DNA from 2 places in the Labrys methylaminiphilus subsp. lupini genome. Region 2 is predicted to be linked to the other one. Evidence: predicted binding sites of a transcription regulator. Region 2 holds the regulator's gene; the other holds the start of a gene.

Region 1 (9,604 bases), 3.4 Mb from region 2:
AGCGCTTTGCCGGCATCAGCTTCAAGCGCTGAGCCTAGAGCGATTTGCGATTTGCGATTTGCGATTTGCGATTTGACGGAATCGGCAAGAATCGCAAAGACGCTCAAGCCAATCCTTTGGATTGGCTTGGAAACAAAGAGTTAGAGTAAATAAGCGTTCATGCTTGAACGCGTTTTGCTCTAGCAGACATGGCTGGGACGATGAGAGCGGGCCTTCGGGTCCGCTTTTGTTTTTGGGCTGTCCTGGTCGTGGGAGGCAGGTCTTCAGACCCGCCCTGCTCTTCCATCGAGCCTCGCGCCTCCAGGCGGATCCGAAGATCCGCCCCCCACACACAAAAAGAAGCCGCGATACGGATGATCGCGGCTTGTCCAAGTCGAAACAGGGAGGCGTCAAACAGAGTGAACAGGAGCCACTCGAACATCCAGCGAGCTGGAATGGCGTGAGGTTATCGCGGAATTCTTGATATTCGGTTAACGCCCGCCGGTTCGAGAGCAAAGCGTGCCTTATCCGAGTCGCATTTTTCTCTAACTCTTTGTTTTGACGTATTTTTCTTAATCAAGAAATCTATCAACTTCTTTGGAAAATGCTTTAGTCAGGCGGCCGCCGCGCATAGCCCGTCCTCCTTCGCTACCGGCGTCAGCCTGCACGAACCCAGCAGCGCAGCCGTGAGCGCGACGATACCGGCCGCAAAAGAGATCCAGAAGCCGTCGGCAGCAACAAAGCGATCAATAACCCAGCCCGAGGCGAAGGAGCCGACCGCCATGCCGATGCCGATGCCGGTCATCGCCCAGGTGATCCCCTCGGTGAGCTTGGCCGCCGGCACATGCCGCTCGACCAGACCCATGGCGGTGATCAGTGTCGGCGAGATCGATACACCCGACAAGAACAGCAACAGCGCCAGCATCACCACATTGGAAACGAACAGCAGCGGCACAGTTGTGGCCGCGGCTACCGCAATGGCAATGACGAATTGACGCTCGAGCGGCGTCTTCAGCTTCAACGCCCCGAACACCAGGCCGACAATGAGGGAGCCGGCGGCGTAGCCAGCGAGGACAAAGCTGGCTGCCGTCGCCTGCCCCAATTGTTTGGTAAAGGCGATCACCGTGACCTCTGCCGTTCCGAAGATGGTGCCGACGGCGATCAGGACGAAAGTCAGGATGCGCACCGAGGGCAAGCGGATGGCCGAGGAAGCACTGGGGCCGGTGAAGCGGCCGGGCGGTTCGGTGGACTTTTGCATCACGAAAAGCGCCGTGCCGACGGCAAGGAACACGGTCGAAACCAGCGGACCGGCCTCAGGGAACCACGCCACGCTCAGCCCGACCGAAAGGATGGATCCAGCCATGTAAACGACTTCGTCGGCCACCGATTCGAAGGCGAAAGCAGTGTGCAATTGCGGCGTATCGCGATAGAGCTCCGACCAGCGTGCCCTGACCATCGCAGGCATGCTGGGCATGGTGGTCGCGAACAGGGCCGCAACGAACAAGATCCATGCCGGCCAATGGAAATGCGCGGCCAGGAGCAGAACCGAGAAGGCGACAACCGACAGACTCGTCGCGGGAATGAGGACGCGGCTCTGGCCGTGACGGTCCACCAGGCGGGAGATCTGCGGAGACATGAAGGCATTGCCGAGGGCGAAGGTCGCCGAGACGGCGCCGGCCAGCCAATATTCGCCGTGGGTCTGCGAGATCATGGCAACGATACCCATGGTCACCATCGCAAGTGGCAGGCGCGCCAGGAAACCGGCAGCCGCGAAGGCCTTTGCCCCCGGCGCTCGGAAGATCAGGCTGTAGGGATTGGACATCGGGCACTCCAAGGGAAAAGGTTGCGCTGACATACGCAACGTATGTATTCGGCATAGTTGCATACGTCTCGTATGTCAACTAATATACGCGGTGTATGCAAAGGAGAGGACATGGCCCGTAAACCGCGAGCACAAATGATCGCCGAGACCCGCACCAAGCTGGTGGCCGCGGCACGCGCCGCCTTCGGCACGGTCGGCTATGCGGAAGCGTCGATGGATGATTTCACGGCGGCTGCCGGCCTGACGCGCGGCGCTCTCTATCACCATTTCGGCGACAAGAAGGGCCTGCTCGCGGCGGTGATCACGGAACTCGACGCCGAGATGTCCAAGCGGCTCGCTGCCGTTTCGGCCCAGGCTGAAGATCCCTGGCAGGGTTTCGTCGCCGAATGCTCGGCCTATATCGAGATGGCGTTGGAGCCCGAAATCCAGCGTATCCTGTTTCGCGACGGCCCGGCCTTCCTCGGCGATCCCTCACAATGGCCGAGCCAGGATGGCTGCATCGCCTCGATGAGTGCCACATTGGCCGCGCTGAAGCGGGACGGTGTTCTTGCCGATGTCGACCCGGAGGCCGCAGCCCGGCTGGTCAATGGCGCCACCTGGCATGCCTCGCAATGGATCGCCAATGCGGCCGATCCACAGGCGGCGTCCAAGCAGGCGGTGAAGGCCTTTCATGCCTTGCTGAACGGCCTCCTGCGTCACCCCGCCTGAACGGCGGGTTTGGCTTACAGGCTCAAGTCTTGAAGAAGGCACTCGCTGCCGAAAGCGAGGCTGCCTTGCGGGCCTTGGCTTCCTCCAGGCGCACCATCTCCTGTTTCAGGGCCGCGATGCGTTCGTCGAGCTCATGCAGCGACAAGGTCGAGAGGTCCTGCCCGATCTGATGTGCCACCGGCACCTTTCGCGGCTCTTCGTCGAAAATCGCCATTTCGTCTCCTCACATCAAATACGGCGCTGCTCGGCGAGTTCCGCCGTCGTCGCCATTCTAAACCCATTGGCATCGAGCACAAAAAGCTCGTCCGTGAGCGGATGTGAGCGCGACTTGGAATCTTCGCTCACTTTCGCGGCAAAATCAGCCCTTGCCGAAAAGTCGGGCGTCCAGGCCACCATGAAATCCCGATTGGGAATGCCGGCGATCACAAGGTCGCTCCCCAGCGCCTTCAGCAGCCTTTGCCGGATCGAGGGCAGCAGCAGGCGGGCGGCATCATAGCCATCCTGGGTCAGAATGGTCGCGTAGGCGCCCCGGCCTCTCGCCGATTTCTTGGCCCCGATCGCCAGCGCGCCGGAGGCGGCCTCCAACCCCGCCAAGGCTGCTTCGTGGACGGCGTCGGCATTGACGCCCCATGTCTTCAGATCATCCGTCGTAACGAGGGAATAGCGCTCACCCTGATCGAGCGCATAGGCGATCACCACCGTGGCCGTCAGATCGCGCGAGATCAGCTCCTTGGCCTGCTGGCGATATTCGATAGGCACGATCTGCAGGCGCAGTTTTGCACGCGCATCCTGCCAGTGCCTGCGCTCGTCGTCATCGGCGGGCCGGACGGCCAGGATACCATCGAAGAAAGCAAGGATTTGACTCTCCCGGTCCGCCCCCCGCGCCGTGCCGAGCTGGCGCTGCAGATTGCCGAGATAGACCTGCTTAGTATCTTCGCCGACCTTGACATGCACGCTCTCGGGGTCATCGCCGGGCAGAGTGAATTTCAAAGCGGGCCGGTGCCGGCGGAGCAGGCTGACCACTTCCTCGCGAAAGCTCTCGGGAGCGCCCACCGCCGCGACCGGGACACCGGCAACCACAAGGCCCACCATCGCTTCCATCACCCGGCGGCGTCCGATCCCGTCTAAGCAGAGTTTTCCGGTGCGGCCCGCGGATGCGTCGCGCCAGAAAACTCTGCCAATGTTTGATATCCTGCAAATTCCGTCCGCTCCCACCTGCCCGCACCGAGGGGATCACCATAGCCAGGATGGCTCCCTGTCGACAATCCTGGCGGGAAAGCGGTGCAACAGGCTTCCCTTTCGGGCGAACGACGACTATATGAGGTATGAATCCCGACAATCAGCTCGCGTCGGGCTTCGTTCCAGGAGGCTGGAGCGAGGCGGCAGCGGGCTCATGCTTTCCGAGGAGATGCCAATGTCGACCGCCCCGCTGATGCCGAAGGCCACCGCCGTCTGGCTGGTTGAGAACACTGCCCTCACCTTCGACCAGATCGCCGAGTTCTGCAAACTGCATCCGCTGGAGGTCAAGGGTATTGCCGACGGCGAGGTTGCGGCCGGAATCAAGGGCCAGGATCCCGTGATCGCCAACCAGCTCACCCGCGAGGAAATCGCCCGCGGCGAGCGCGATTCCCATCACCGCCTCCGGCTGGCCGAGCCGAAGGTCAAGATCGCCATCGCCAAGGTCAAGAAGGGCCCGCGCTATACGCCGGTCTCGCGGCGCCAGGATCGCCCCAACGCCATTCTCTGGCTGGTGAAGAACCATCCCGAACTCAAAGACGCCCAGATCATGCGTCTGGTCGGCACCACCAAGACGACGATCGCCGCCATTCGCGATCGCACCCATTGGAACACCGCGCAGCTGGCCCCGGCCGATCCGGTCATGCTCGGCCTCTGTACCCAGATCGATCTCGACTTCGAAGTCGCCCGCGCCTCCAAGGATCGGCCGCCCGAGCCCGAGAGCGCCACGCTGCTGCCCGCCGAAATCACCACCGGACCGACGGCTGATCGCGGCCATAGGCAAGACAATCCCTTCGCCTCGCTCGGCAACACGCCGCGCCAGGCAGAAGAGGAGGACGAGCTGGACGTCGCCAACGTGTTCGCCAAGCTCAAGGGTATCAAGCAGAAGGACGACTGAGCGCCAGGCGGCCTGCTCAGATCCATCACTTGAAAGGGCTTTTTCGCCAGCACGGAAAAGCCCTTTTGCTTGTGGAGGTTGGCAGCCGGCTTCAGCCGTGCTTTCCCGGCCCCGTTGCGACCTAATACCGGCAACAAGAAAGGGCGCGATCGGTGATCGCGCCCTTTCTTGTCATCCGATAGAATCCAGGAACATCACCTTTATGGAAGCTGGCGACCGAACTCGTCGCGCACGCCCTCATAGCGGGCATAGCGGATCGGCGGGACATCGTCATCGCCATAAACGTCGCGCTGATGCCCCATCGCGACTGTCTGATCCTGCCCCCTGAGCTGTGCCAGGCCGGCGGAGATCGCTTCGACGAAGGATGTGGCCCCCTCGACCAGAATGGCGGCGATCGAGTAGTGCAGGCGCACCTGCGTCCCGTGCAGAGCCGGGGCATAGCTCCAATGCCGGCCCCATTCATCTTCGTGGAATTCGACGCTCGACATACTCGTACCCTCAACAAAACGTAAATACGCTCTTGCGATATGTTTCCTATTTTCAATGCTTTATGCTAGATTATCAATGGAGCAAACCTTTCTTCACCATCAACAAAAACTTGATGATCACAGGTAGGGCATGAGCAGATCGGGAGCTGGCCTCGGTGCATTGTGGACCTTTGCCGTCGCCGCTCGTCATCTGAGCTTTGCCAAGGCCGCGATCGAGCTCGACGTGACCCCCGCCGCCGTCAGCAGCCAGATCCGCGCTTTCGAGGACCGCCTCGGCACCCGGCTGTTCTTTCGCACCAGCCGCAGCATGAAGCTCACCCATGCAGGCGAGGAACTGCTCGAAGCGACCGGCGGCGCCCTGCGCACCATCGACGAAGCCTTGCACAGGGCCGCCAACACCACCCAGCGCAAGAGCTTCACCGTCTCTTCCGGCTCATCCTTCGCGGCCAAATGGCTGGTGCCGCGCCTGCCGCGCTTCCGCCAGCAATTTCCCGACATCGACATGCGCATCGATATTTCCGATACGCTCGCCGATTTCAGCCGCCAGGAAGTCGACGTCGCCATCCGCTTCGGCCGTGGCGCCTATGCCGGCCTGCGCTCGGACCGCCTGTTCGTCGAGGACGTCTTTCCGATCTGCAGTCCGCAGCTTCTGCATGGACCCATTCCTCTGCGAGAGCCCAACGACCTGCAATATTTCACCCTGATCCATCTCGACTGGCACAGCCAGGATTCGATGTGGCCGGATTGGCGCATGTGGCTGATGGCCGCCAAGGCCGACAAACCCGACCCGATACGCGGCCTGCATTTCAGCCAGTCGATCATGACCCTGCAGGCGGCCGTCGACGGCCAGGGTGTGGCGCTCGGCAACACCAGCCTGGTCGGCGATGATCTGGCGGCGGGCCGGCTGGTGCGCCCCTTCGACCTGTCGCTGAAGATCGCGCCGGAATTCGCCTATCATTTGGTGGCACCGCGGACAAAGGCGGACAAGCCGATGATCAAGGCCTTCCGGGACTGGGTGCTGGCCGAGATCGCCAGCGGCAAGGCCGTCTGACGGCCCAGTTCGCGCGCACGCCCTATCGTGACCCGCGCCCCGGGCAATGCCGGTGACGCAAAAAAGCGTCAGGCGATGATATCCGGCGTCAGCAGGTCCTCCAGCAGGGACATGCGGTCCTTGAGATGGAGCTTGCGCTTCTTCAGGCGCTGAAGCTGCAGACGGTCGGGAGTTCCCACCTGTTCCAAAGCGGCAATCGCGGAGTCGAGATCGCGGTGTTCCTGGCGCAACTGCCCCAGCTCCGCAATCATCGCGGCTTCCTCCTCCTCGGTGAGTGGATTTGACAAGCCCATACCCTTCCATTCCGAATGGCAGCCTCGGTATTTGGACCGTCCTGCCGCCCCATGCCCCTTCGGGCACGGTGCCGAACTATGCCGAGCCGATTTCTCGCCCGCAAGCGCTGCGGCAAGATATCGCCATCTATTTACACCCGTTTGGCAAAGCTTGCCGGACAACTTTCACAAGCCCTTCCTAGGCCTTTGATCCAGCATTCTTTTTGGCTCTTCCACACTGCATTACCGTGCGGTAAGCTATTGTTCTGACTAAATTTATTGTTGCTTTGCACAATCGATTCACGGCGAGAATCCACGATTTTCCTTCGACATGCGTACCGTTTCGTGAGAACGTTGAATGTCGGAACTGTGACACAAGGAGCCGTTAATGCCTGTGCAGTCGCATTTGGTCGAACTGGAGCGCAAACATCACGCTCTCGAAACAGAACTCACCATCGCACTGGCTCATCCCTCCTCGGATGACCTCAAAATCGCAGAGCTGAAGCGCAAGAAACTCCTTCTGAAAGACGAAATTGCAAGATTGAAGAGCACCGAGAGGTTGCACTGAACCAGTCGAAGCTGGTGTATTCTGACCGCCGGACCGGAGCAAAATCCGGTACCGGCGGTTTCATTTTGTGGCCACCTTGTGCCAATTGATACGGACGGCTCCCCCAAACAGGTTCATCATCGGCCGTGATCGAAGCAATAACCCATGGAGGGGTTTGCTATGGCCGGCACGACACGCCATCTGGGGATTGGCCTCGTTTCTTCCTTCCTGCTGGCCTGTGCCATCCTGCCTACTACAGCCACATTCGCGGACCGGGCGCGGGCCGCGCCCGTCGCCGCCATCCAGGCGCAGGCTCCCAGCCTCGAAGAATTCAAGACCGTGCTGTCGGGCTACGGCCAATACATCTATTCCGAACGCTATGGCGAGGTCTGGAAGCCTTCGGTGGTGCCTGCTGGCTGGCACCCCTATCCGGCCTGCCGCTGGGTCTATGACCGCAATTTCGGCTGGACCTATGACGATCCCACCGTCTGGGGCAAGATCATCCATCATTACGGCCGCTGGGCCTCGGACGGCAGCAATGGCTGGGTCTGGATACCCGGCACGCAATGGAGCCCCGCCTGGGTAATCTGGCGCGGCGGCGGCGACTGGACCGGATGGGCACCGACACCGCCCGCAACCGACCAGCAGGAAATCAGCCTCGCCAATTTCAACGTGGACAGGCAATGGACCTTCATCGAGACGGCCAAGCTCGGCAATCGCTGTGAGGGTGAAGCTTCGGCGGTGCCAGTCGGCACCTTCGTCGGCTCGGCCCCGGTGACACGCATCAAGATCGTGCGCGGCATTGCCGTGTTCGTGCTGCCGCCGCCTGCAACCGTCATCGACTACGACACCGGCCCGGTTGCGCCCTGGCCGGCTGAGTTTCTCGGCGAATGGCTGCTCTGGCTCAATACCGCCGCCTCGGCCGCCTCGCTGACCGTCGGTGACAGCCTTGCTGCTGCCTGCGCGCCGCCGCCAGCAGCGCCAGCCGTCACGCCCATCGCCTTGCCGACGCCGGCAGCCCCCCGCTTCAAGTCCTGGAGCCCACCTCCGCCCCGCTATGCCAAACGGCGCGACCTGCGCCGGGTCGATGCGCCGGAAGCCCCGCGCAGCAGGCGGCGGATTTATCCTGCGCCGGACTATGTCGACGAGCCACCGATCTACAGCCCACCGGCCCGCCGCCGCCCACCTGTCTGGAATGATGGCCCCGTGGTCCAGAGGCCGCCTCGCTACCCGCCGCCGGGCCCGGTGGTAACGCCCTCCAACAATCCGACTTCACCCAATTCCGGCCAGCGTTATCGTAGACCCCGTCCGCCCGGCCCCTATCGCGGCCAGCAAGTCTGGTAGCAGGCACCGGCTGGCCGGACCGAGAATGCAGCGGGGCGTTGTAATGGCGCCCCGCGGCTGTATGGTTCGGGCATCCCTTTTCCTGGAATCGATCATGCCCGCCTCCGCTTCCCTGCCCCGCCGCCAATGGTTCGAGATGACGACGGAGGATTTCCGCACCGGCGAAACCGCCGATTGGATCGCCGTCTTGCCGATCGCCGCCGTGGAACAGCACGGGCCCCATCTGCCGGTTGGCGTGGACAGCATGATCATGCAGGGCTATCTCGACCGCGCCATCCCGCTGATTCCCGCCGACATTCCCGCGACCTTCCTGCCGATCCAGACCATCGGCAAATCCAACGAACATCTGGAATTCCCAGGCACCCTCAGCCTTTCGGCCGAAACTGTAATCCGGGCCTGGGTCGAGATCGGCGAAAGCGTGCACCGGGCCGGTATCCGCAAGCTCTTGATCGTCAATTCCCACGGCGGCAACATGGCGGCGATGGATATCGTGGCCCGCGAATTGCGCGTGCGCCACAGCATGCTGGTCGCCTTCACCTCCTGGCACATGTTCGGCTACCCCAAGGGCGCCTTTTCGGATGACGAGACGCGCCTGGGCATCCATGCCGGCGAGATCGAGACAGCCTTGATGCTCGCCTTCCAGCCCGACCTCGTGCGCATGGACAAGGCCAAGGACTTCCGTCCGGTCACCTACGAAATGGAGCAGACCTTCAAATATCTGCGCACCGGCCGTCCCGGCGGCTTCGGCTGGATGGCCCAGGACATCCGCCCCGAGGGCGCGGCGGGCGATGCTGGGAAAGCAACGCCGGAACATGGCGAACTCTCGGCCGAATTCGGCGCCCAGGCGCTGGTCGACCTGCTCAGGGATATCCGGGACTTCGATCTTTCACGTTTGAGGAACGGGCCGCTCAAGGAATGAGGGCTGCATCCTTCTCCCGCAAGGAGAGAAGGATGCAGCCCTCAGGCCGCGACCTTCTCGACCTCTTCCAGCAATTGCAGATCACCGCGGCCGAAGGACACCGTCACGTCCTCGCCCATCTGCGGGGGCGGGGCACCCGGATTGTTGAAGGTGTCGAGCGAGACCACGTTCTCGTCGAAGCGCACTCGGATGCGCACGATCGAGCCGAGGAAGCTGACGAGCTCGATGCGACCGGTGAGGCTATTGCGCCCCTCGCCGCCGGTGCCCAGCACCACGGCTTCGGGGCGCAAGGCCAGCGTGCGCGTCTCACCATTGCTGGCACCCTGCAGGCCACGGCTGG
Region 2 (9,604 bases):
GACGCGGTGCGCTTCATCAACGACATCCTGCTTTCGGCGCCGTCCATCCTGATCGGCCTGTTCGTCTACCAGATGATCGTGGTGACGACGGGCGGCTTCTCCGGCTGGGCCGGCGTGGTCGCCCTCGCCATCATCATCCTGCCGGTGGTCGTGCGCACCACCGAGGACATGCTGGCCCTGGTGCCGATCAGCCTGCGCGAAGCCGCCTTCGCGCTGGGGTCGCCGATGTGGAAGGTCATCACCTCCGTGACCTGGCGCTCGGCCCGCACCGGTATCGTCACCGGCATCCTGCTGGCCCTGGCCCGCGCCGCCGGCGAGACCGCACCCCTGCTGCTGACAGCCTTCGGCAATTCCAACTGGTCGCTCAACCTCGGCAATGCCTTTGCCAGCTTGCCGGCCGCCATCTACCAGCTCGCGCCTTATCCCGACCCCAAGGCCGTCTCGGTGGCCTGGAGCGGCGCCCTCCTCATCACCGCCGGCGTGTTGGCGCTCAATATTCTGACCCGCTTCGTGCTCGCTCCCAAGAAATGAGTGATCCCATGTCCGCTACTCCACAAGCCTCCATCGCGGTTGCCGAACGCCCCATCGCCAATCCAGCCGCCGCCGTGAAGCTCAAGGTCGAGAATCTCGACTTCTTCTATGGCGAGAAGCATGCGCTCAAGGGCATCAATCTCGACATGATCGACCGGCAGGTCACGGCCATGATCGGCCCTTCCGGCTGCGGCAAGTCCACCCTGCTGCGCGTGCTCAACCGCATGTACGACCTCTATCCGGGCCAGACTGCCAAGGGCCGCGTGCTGCTCGATGGTCAGAACGTCATCGGCAAGGAGATCGATCCGGCAGTGCTGCGCGCCCGCATCGGCATGGTGTTCCAGAAGCCCACGCCCTTCCCGATGTCGATCTATGACAACATCGCCTTCGGCGTGCGCCTGCATGAGTCGATCTCCAAGGCGGAAATGGACAGCCGAGTCGAATGGTGCCTGACCAAGGCCGCCCTGTGGAACGAGGTCAAGGACCGCCTGCACGCCTCTGCGCTCGGCATGTCCGGTGGCCAGCAGCAGCGCCTGTGCATCGCCCGCACCATCGCGGTGAAGCCCGAAGTCGTGCTGCTGGACGAGCCGACCTCCGCGCTCGATCCGATCTCGACCGCCAAGATCGAGGAACTGATCGACGAATTGAAGCGGGACTTCACCATCGTCATCGTCACGCACAATATGCAGCAGGCGGCGCGTTGCGCGGATGTGACGGCCTTCTTCTATCTGGGTGACCTCATCGAGGTCGGCCAGACCAACAAGATGTTCACCACCCCGAACGACAGCCGTACACAGGATTACATCACCGGCCGCTTCGGCTGATCCCTCGGCCAGCGTCGAATTCATTTGGAGGCGGCATGTCCGACCACATCGTTACATCCTTCGATCAGGAATTGCGCGAATTGCGCAACATGATCGCCGAAATGGGTGGCTATGCAGAGAAGAGCGTAGCCGACAGCGTCGAAGCCCTGCTCAAGCGCGACACCCAGCGCGCCAAGGCCGTGATCGAGCTCGATCTGGCGATCGACAAGCTCCAGCGCCAGGTCGAGGACCGGGCTATCCTGGTCATCGCCAAGCGCCAGCCACTGGCACTCGACCTGCGCGAAATCGTCTCGGCCCTGCGGGTGGCCAACGATCTCGAACGCATCGGCGACCTCGGCAAGAACGTCGCCAAGCGCGTGGTCGCCATCCACAGCCATGCGCAGCCGGCCCAGCTCTTCGGCGGTTTCGATCATATGGCTGACCTGGTGCTCGAGCAGCTCAAGCAGGTCCTCGACGCCTTCGCCCAGCGCAATGTCGAAGAAGCGCTCTCGGTCTGGAGTTCGGACGGCGAGATCGATGCGATGTACACCTCGCTGTTCCGCGAATTGCTGACCTACATGATGGAAGATCCGCGCAATATCGGCTTCTGCACCCATCTGCTGTTCTGCGCCAAGAACATCGAGCGCATCGGCGACCATGCCACCAACATCGCCGAGACGGTGCATTACCTGGTGACCGGTGAATCGCCGGCCGGCGAGCGGCCCAAGGCGGACAACAGCACCGATCTCGTCGACCTTCCTGTGCCGGCTAAGTAACAAGGGATAGGCCATGCCTCCCAAGGTTCTGATCGTCGAGGACGAAGAAGCATTGACCCTGCTGCTGCGCTACAATCTCGAAGCCGAAGGCTATGAGGTCGACAGTGTGGCGCGCGGTGACGATGCCGAGATCCGCCTGCGCGAAAGCGTGCCGGATCTGGTATTGCTGGACTGGATGCTGCCGGGGTTGTCGGGTATCGAATTGTGCCGGCGCATCCGCATGCGGCCGGAAACCGAGCGCCTGCCCGTGATCATGCTCACGGCGCGTGGCGAGGAAACCGAGCGTGTGCGGGGTCTGGCCACCGGCGCCGACGATTATGTCGTCAAGCCCTTCTCCGTGCCGGAACTCTCGGCCCGCGTCCGCGCTCTGCTGCGTCGGGCCAAGCCCGATCACGTCGCCTCCCTGCTCAAGGCCGGTGACATTTCCCTCGACCGCGAGACCAAGCGCGTTCATCGCGGCAATCGCGAGATCCGCCTCGGCCCGACCGAATTCCGCCTGCTCGAATTCCTGATGCAGGCGCCGGGACGCGTGTTCGCACGCGAGCAATTGCTCGACAGCGTCTGGGGCCGCGACGTCTACATCGACGAGCGCACGGTCGACGTGCATGTCGGGCGACTGCGCAAGGCGATGAACCGCACGCGCGAGATCGACCCGATCCGCACGGTTCGCGGCGCCGGCTATTCCTTCGACGAGACCTTCGCCAAGCAGGCCTAGGACGGATATTTCATCGCCCGACACCAAGGCCGGCGGCTCGCCGCCGGCCTTGTCGCATCACGTACCCGGTACTCGCCCGATCTAGGCGATTTCAGAGGCTTGCGATAAGACGACTTGCCAAAGAAAATGCCGGGGTTGCCATGATCCGTTCCTTGCTCGTCGCGTCGCTTTTGACTGCCAGTTCGTTGGCGCTGCTTCCCAGCGATGCCGCAGCGGCCAAGCTCAAGAAAACCTTGTGTTCGGGCGAGTTCGGTACCGGCTCCGGCTTGGCGGGCTCCTATATCGGCAAGGATTGCTTCATCGCAGCCGACAGCGACATGCAGGAGCAGGTCGCCGGTATCTGCAAGGAAGGCTCGCGATGCGAGGTCGAGGCCATGGTGGAGGTCGCACCCGATGGCAGCAGGCAGATCAGGACCGTCTTGTCCGTCAGGCAGGCCGGACGCGCGCCCGCCACGCGCATGTCCTATGCCCAGAAGGCGGGCAACTATGCCGACGGCATCTATGCCTTGCAGGACGATGGCTGCGACAAGCAGGGGGCGACGCCAGGCAACCGGGTTTCCGTGCAGCTTCTACGGGCAGCCGGTCCTGCCATCCAGCTCTACGGCAAATATTGCGCGGTCATCGAGGCCGATGGCGAGGAGCCTTCCAGCGCCAAGTTCCAGGCGACGCTGCAGCTTCGATGCGGCAGCTCGCCGGCGCAGGACCAGGCCCTGCGAAGCGGCCGCTCCGGCACGGCGGAAACCATCGTGATGACCCCCGCCCCCGAGCGGCAGCTGTGGCTCGATGAAGACACATTGATCCGTTGCCCGATCAAGCGCGCCTATACACCGCAATGGTGGATCGAGGCCCCGCCCTTCAATGGCCGCTATCCCCAATAGCTTCTGCAGGCGCCGATATCAGCCCAGAGCCGCCAGGCGCCCTTGCAGATAACGGCGGATGACGGGATCACTCTCCAGCCCGATCGCCCGCGAATAGGCGTTGCGGGCCTCCTCCTGCCTTGCGGCGCGGGCCAGCAAGTCCGCGCGTGCAGCCCAATAAGGCTGGTAATCGGCGATCCGCCTGTCGCTGGCGACCTCGTCGAGCCCGGCCAATCCGGCTTGCGGTCCCGCAAGACGGGCGAGCGCCACGGCTCTGTTGATGGCAGCGACGGGGGACGCGGTCAGTAGTACCAAGGCCTCATACAGCGTGACGATCGCGGCCCAGTCCGTCGTCGCGCAGATGCGCCTATTGGCATGGGCCGATTGCAGCGCGGCTTCGAGCTGATAGCGACCGATCTGTCGCGCCTGCCCGGCCCTGGCGAGCAAAGCCTCAGCCTCCTCGATCAGGGCGGCATCCCAACGCGTGGTATCCTGCTGTTCCAACGGGATATAGTCGCCGACCGGGCTACGGCGTGCAGCCCGCCTCGCCTCGGCATGCAGCATCAGGGCCAGCAGGCCGAGCACTTCCGGCTCGCCGGGCAGGAGCGAGACCAGCAACCGGCCGAGCCAGATGCCTTCCACCGACAGATTGCGCTCGCGGGCCTGCGCCCCTTCGGGATCGGCCCAGCCCTCGGCATAGACGGCATAGACGGCCTCCAGTACCGCTTCGAGACGACCGGGCAACTCGTCGGGTTCCGGGATCCGGAAGGGGATGGCGGCCTGCTTGATCTTGAGCTTGGCCCGCACCAATCTCTGGCTCATCGCCGCAGGTGAAACCAGGAAGGCGCTGGCGATCGCGCCGGCGTCGAACCCCAATATCGTCTGCAGGATCAAGGGCGCGCGCACGGCGGCATCGAGCGAGGGATGAGCACAAGCGAACATCAGGCGCAGGCGCTCATCGGGAATGACAGGCTGTTCGGCCTGCTCGGAGGCGAGGGCCTCGACATGGCGGATGACCTCGTCCGCCTTTTCGCCGCGCAGCTTGGCGCGGCGGGCCGCGTCGATCTGCCGGCGCCGGGCCGCGGTCAGGAGCCAGGCTTCGGGATTGGCGGGCACACTGCCCGCCGGCCAATGTTCCAAAGCCGCCGCAAAGGCGTCGGCCAGGGCGTCCTCCGCCCCCGCAATGTCGCCCGAACGTGCCGCGAGAAGGGCGACGAGCCTGCCATAGCTGCGTCGCGCGACGATTTCGGCAAGTTCGACGGCGGGGGCGGAAGGCACCGGATCGGCTCGCTTGGTTCAATAATCCTTGGGGTCCCACACCGGCCGGACCTCGATGGTACCGATGGCTGCACTCGGGCAACGCGCAGCCCAGCCGATCGCGGCATCCAGGTCCGGCACATCGATGATGTAGAAACCGCCGAGTTGTTCCCTGGTGTCGGCGAAGGGGCCGTTGAGCACCTGGGTCTTGCCGTCGGCGAGGCGCACGGTCGTCGCCGCAGACGTGGGGCGCAGACGGCTCCACGGGCCGAGAGCACCGGCCGATCTGAGGGCCTCCGTATAGGCCTGATAGGCGGCCAGCACAGCCTGCTTATTGGCGGGGTCCACCTTCAGCATGGCTTCCTCGTTGCTGTAGATCAGAATCGCGAACTGCATGGGTCTCTCCTGTCTCCGCCGGCGCATGATGCGCCGACATGACAATGACGCGCCATCCCGTTCGCTTTCGACAGCAGGACGAAAATTATGCGCTCGCCTTGGTGAGTTGCTCGATCTCGCCCGAACCCAGATTGAGTTCGGTCGCCTTGATCAGGTCCCCAAGTTGCTCGACGCTGGTGGCGCTGGCGATCGGAGCGACGATGCCGGGCCTTGCGATAAGCCAGGCGATGGCGACCTGGGCCGGTGTGGCGCTCTTGGCCTCGGCTACCGCATCGAGAGCGGCCAGGATGCGCAGGCCCCGCTCGTTGAGATAATTGGCCATCTCGCCGCCACGCGCGTTGCTCTTGGCGAAATCGGCCTCGCTGCGATATTTGCCGGAGAGGAACCCCCTCGCCAGCGAGAAATAGCTGGTCACGCCGATCTCGTTCTTGAGACAGAACGCCTCGAGCTCGTTCTCATAGCCGGCGCGGTCATAGAGATTGTAGTGCGTCTGCAGATTCTCGAAACGCGGCCACATCTCCTTGGTGCTGATAGCCAGCGCCTTGAACATCGTGTTGGCACTATGATTGGAATTGCCGATCACGCGCACCTTGCCGGCCTTGATCAACTCGTCATAGGCGGAGAGCGTTTCTTCCAGATCCACCTCCGGATCCTCCCAATGGGAGAGGTAGAGGTCGATGTAATCGGTTTGCAGGCGCCGCAGGGAATCCTCGGCCGCCTTGAGGATATAGTCGCGCGACAGGCCCTTCTTGCCGGGCCCCATTTCCGAGCCGACCTTGGTGGTGAGCACGATGTCGGCGCGATTGCCGCGGGCCTTCATCCATTTGCCGATGATGGCTTCAGACTCACCGCCCTGATTGCCGGGAACCCAGGCCGAATAGACATCCGCCGTGTCGATCAGGTTGAAGCCGCCCCCAACGAAAGCATCGAGGACAGCGAAGGAGGCTTTCTCATCCGCGCTCCAGCCGAAGACATTGCCGCCCAGGCCCAACGGAGCAACCGAAAGATCAGACCGCCCAATCGCACGTTTTTCCATAAATGCTCTCCATGATCATGACAAAATATGGACCTGACCGGCACGAAAGCGTGCCGGCTCGGCCTCCAGGGCCGCAGGGAACTCAAATCGAATAGGTCAGTTCCTGTTCCCCGCCACCTGCCCGACGCATCTCTTCCACCGACATGTTGTCGAGCAGGTCGGAAGAAAGGTCCCGCACACGCCGCATCAAAAGGCGTACGGTGCAACCTGGAACATCCGGGCAGTCGAGGCAAGGCTGATAAGCGGTGTGGCTGGCGCAGGCGATCGGCGCGAGCGGACCGTCGAGGACCCGGATGGCATTGCCGACGCTGATCTGGCTGGCCTCGCGGGCCAGCATATAGCCACCGCCCTTGCCTTTCTTGGAGCGCACGATGCCGGCCACGCGCAACTCACCCAGGATCGCATCGAGAAACTTCTTGGGAATGCGGTTTGCCTCGGCGATTTCCTGGCTTTGCGCCGTCTCGCCGGCCGGCAGGCCGGCCAGATGCGCCAGCGCCTTGAGACCATATTTGCCCTTGTTCGTCAGCATCGCCCTGATTGCTCCGCGTGACAGAAGTCTATCCTGTCTATCACGAATATAGGGATTATCGATCGAATCGGAAGGTCTACCCCAACGAAGGAGGGGCTCGAAACCAAGGCGCATGTGGAAAGAAAGATGCAGGCGAGGACGCCCGTGATCGCAAAGAAGGATCTCAGCTCATCTCAGGCAAGGTCTTGGGCCTGCCCGGCGGTTCGGGAGAGAGATCCTCGTATAGCCCCTGGGCCTCACTGGCAGGCCCCCGGCGCTCACCGAGCGCGAGAATGCGATAGACCCTGACGGTACGCTCCAGCGCGATGGTCAGAACATCCTCGGGCTTGACCGCCTTGGCAGGCGTATCAATTCGGGTGCCGTTGAGGCGGACATGACCGTCCGCCACCAATTTTGCTGCCAGAGAGCGTGTCTTCACGACACGCGCATGCCAGAGCCATTTATCGATCCGAAGACGATCCTGGCTGCCGGCCTGGTCCATAGGTCAGGTTCCTCGAATCCGGTTCCTTGAATCCGATTCTTGGGATCAGCTCTTGTCCGACTTGCCGCCCTGCATCTGCTCCTTCAAGGCAAGGAGCTTGGCGAAGGGCGAGTTCGGATCCGGGGCGCGATTGGACTCGCGTCCCTGCGGCTTGGAGTCGCTCGACCAGTTGCGCGGACGCTCACCACCCCGATCCTGGCGATCGGGACGCGGGCCGCGATCGGGACGAGGGCCACGATCGGGACGGGCATCGCCCTGGCGGCGCCCTCCTTCTCCGGCCGGCTTGCGATCTCCGGGCCGGTTTTCTTCGCGCGGCCGGCCATTGCCGCGATCATCGCGACGCGGCCGTTCGAAGCGATTTGGCCGTTCGCCTTGCCGGGCCTCCGCCCCCTCAGCCGGCGCGGCCGGCGCCGCTCCGTCCACGGGCGCGGGGCGGCCGCGGCGGAAGCCGCCGCCGGCCTCCGGCTTGCGCTCCCCGCCCGGCTGGCGGTTGCCGTGCTGGGGGCGGCCTTGATGATGCGGGCGCTGATGACGCTCGAAGCGCGCCGGACGCCAGACCTCGATCTCCGGCACTTCCTCCACGCCTGCCGCGACGGTAGGCGTCTCGGAGGCAGGTGCCTCGGAGGAGGCTTCGACGGTGGCTGCAGCTTCACCGGTGGCAATCTCGGCGCTTTCGCTCGGTTCCGCGGGCGTCTCCGGAGCCACAGCTTCGTCTGCCGGCGCTTCGTCGACTTGAGTTGCCTCGACTTGAGCTTCTTCGACTTGGACTTCCTCGGCCTGAGTCTCCTCAGCCTGAATGTCCTCCGCCTGGGCTTCCTCCGCTGGCGCCTCGATGCCGGGCATCGCCTCGACCGGCGTTTCGTTCGCCGTCTCCCCGGCAGCCTCGGCGACTTCCTCGAAGCTGTGCTCATGTGGCGGCGAGCCGATCGCCTCCATGGCATCGATCTCGGCCGGGCTCGGCGTGGCCTCCTGGCTTGATTCGGCCGCCTCCGCCCCATTCGCCGCGTCAGAGGCGGCAGCCTCGACAGGGGCTGCAGGCTCGGTCGGCGCAGGCAGCCTGATCTCGTGGGTGATCGCCGGCCCCTTGCGCTTTTCGGAGCGATAGCCCAGGCCCCGCAGGATCGAGGCGAAGTCTTCGCCCGAGCAGCCGACCAGCGAGGTCATCTGCACGGTCGCAATGAAGCTGTCGCCATCGGCAGCGCCGGCCGGCGGCTGGCCTACCGTGGTGCCTGGACGATAGGCAATCGCCGGGCGAATGAGATCGGCAAGGCGTTCGAGAATGTCGACCCGCACCGCCCGCTCACCGCAGACGCGATAGCCGACAAGGCGATAAAGTCCCTTGTCGATGCTCTTGTCGGCCGGCATCGAGGTCCGGCCGGATGCCGCCAGATGCGGGATCTCGTCGAGCCCCTTCTGGTCGAGGCCACCATGGGTGAGAGCCCAGAGCTGCGCCGCGAGCGCGCGGGGCGCCGGTTTCATCAGCATCGGCAGATAGATGTGATAGGCGCCGAAGCGCACGCCATGCTTGCGCAGCGAAGCACGCTGGTTCTGGTCGAGCTGCTTGAGGTCCTCGGCCACTTTGGAGCGGTCGAGCACGCCCAGCGCCTCGACGAGCTGGAAGGCGATTCCCTTGGCCAGGCCCTGCAGATCTTCGGCCTTGTCCAGCAGCAGCAGCGGCCCGAGCAGGCGGGTAATATGGTTGCCGATCCAGATGTCGAGCCGCGTCTGCACGGAATCGCGCGCGGGGCCCGTCAATTGCTCGTCCGCCAGCAGGCGGATGCGCGGGGCGAGCGGCCTTTCCCCACCGAGGAGCTTGGCTACGGGCTCGCCGATCCAGCGCACGGTGCCATCCGCCGCCAGGGCGAATTCGGTATCGGGCGCCTGCGCGAATTTCTGGCTGCGCGTCTCGATCTCGCCAGCCAGAGCCTTGGCTGCCGCGGCTCGCAAGGCACGGCCGCTCTCACCGTCACCGGCACTCGGATCGGGTGCAAACTGGAAACCCTGCAGCGTTCCGACATGCTGCCCTTCGACAATCACATCGCCGGTCTTGGTAATTTCAGTCTCAAGCATAGCGTTTTCTCTAAGGCGCCGCATCAGCACGCTGGTGCGACGGTCGACAAAGCGTTGGGCAAGCCGTTCATGCAATGCGTCGGAGAGCTTGTCCTCCACACTGCGTGTGACACCTTGCCAATGAGCGGGGTCTTTCAGCCAGTCAAGCCGATT

Evidence for each region. The regulator PhoB, encoded in region 2, activates phosphate uptake and scavenging genes when phosphate is short. The targets are predictions, from matches to a motif close to TGTCATNNANCTGTCAT.
Region 1: ACN6KF_RS01480 (YdcH family protein) is a predicted target of PhoB. The motif match lies at 6,813-6,829, and genes of this name have one in related genera.

The regions. Positions count from the first base shown of each region.
Region 1 covers NZ_JBMDIH010000001.1:332,490-342,093, reverse strand. The annotation lists gene rpmE (50S ribosomal protein L31) at 1-32, shown strand, start outside; gene ACN6KF_RS01520 (MFS transporter) at 593-1,801, opposite strand; gene ACN6KF_RS01515 (TetR/AcrR family transcriptional regulator) at 1,913-2,509, shown strand; gene ACN6KF_RS01510 (DUF1192 domain-containing protein) at 2,532-2,723, opposite strand; gene ACN6KF_RS01505 (DUF1444 family protein) at 2,738-3,601, opposite strand; gene ACN6KF_RS01500 (DUF1013 domain-containing protein) at 3,924-4,643, shown strand; gene ACN6KF_RS01495 (hypothetical protein) at 4,844-5,131, opposite strand; gene gcvA (transcriptional regulator GcvA) at 5,262-6,182, shown strand; gene ACN6KF_RS01485 (YdcH family protein) at 6,251-6,475, opposite strand; gene ACN6KF_RS01480 (YdcH family protein) at 6,843-7,022, shown strand; gene ACN6KF_RS01475 (DUF6600 domain-containing protein) at 7,182-8,345, shown strand; gene ACN6KF_RS01470 (creatininase family protein) at 8,440-9,264, shown strand; gene ACN6KF_RS01465 (ABC transporter ATP-binding protein) at 9,306-9,604, opposite strand, start outside.
Region 2 covers NZ_JBMDIH010000001.1:3,723,723-3,733,326, forward strand. The annotation lists gene pstA (phosphate ABC transporter permease PstA) at 1-531, shown strand, start outside; gene pstB (phosphate ABC transporter ATP-binding protein PstB) at 528-1,355, shown strand; gene phoU (phosphate signaling complex protein PhoU) at 1,391-2,110, shown strand; gene phoB (phosphate regulon transcriptional regulator PhoB) at 2,124-2,825, shown strand; gene ACN6KF_RS17645 (hypothetical protein) at 2,966-3,703, shown strand; gene ACN6KF_RS17650 (RNA polymerase sigma factor) at 3,722-4,960, opposite strand; gene ACN6KF_RS17655 (YciI family protein) at 4,979-5,335, opposite strand; gene ACN6KF_RS17660 (aldo/keto reductase) at 5,421-6,371, opposite strand; gene ACN6KF_RS17665 (RrF2 family transcriptional regulator) at 6,454-6,900, opposite strand; gene ACN6KF_RS17670 (RNA-binding S4 domain-containing protein) at 7,064-7,381, opposite strand; gene ACN6KF_RS17675 (helicase-related protein) at 7,427-9,604, opposite strand, start outside.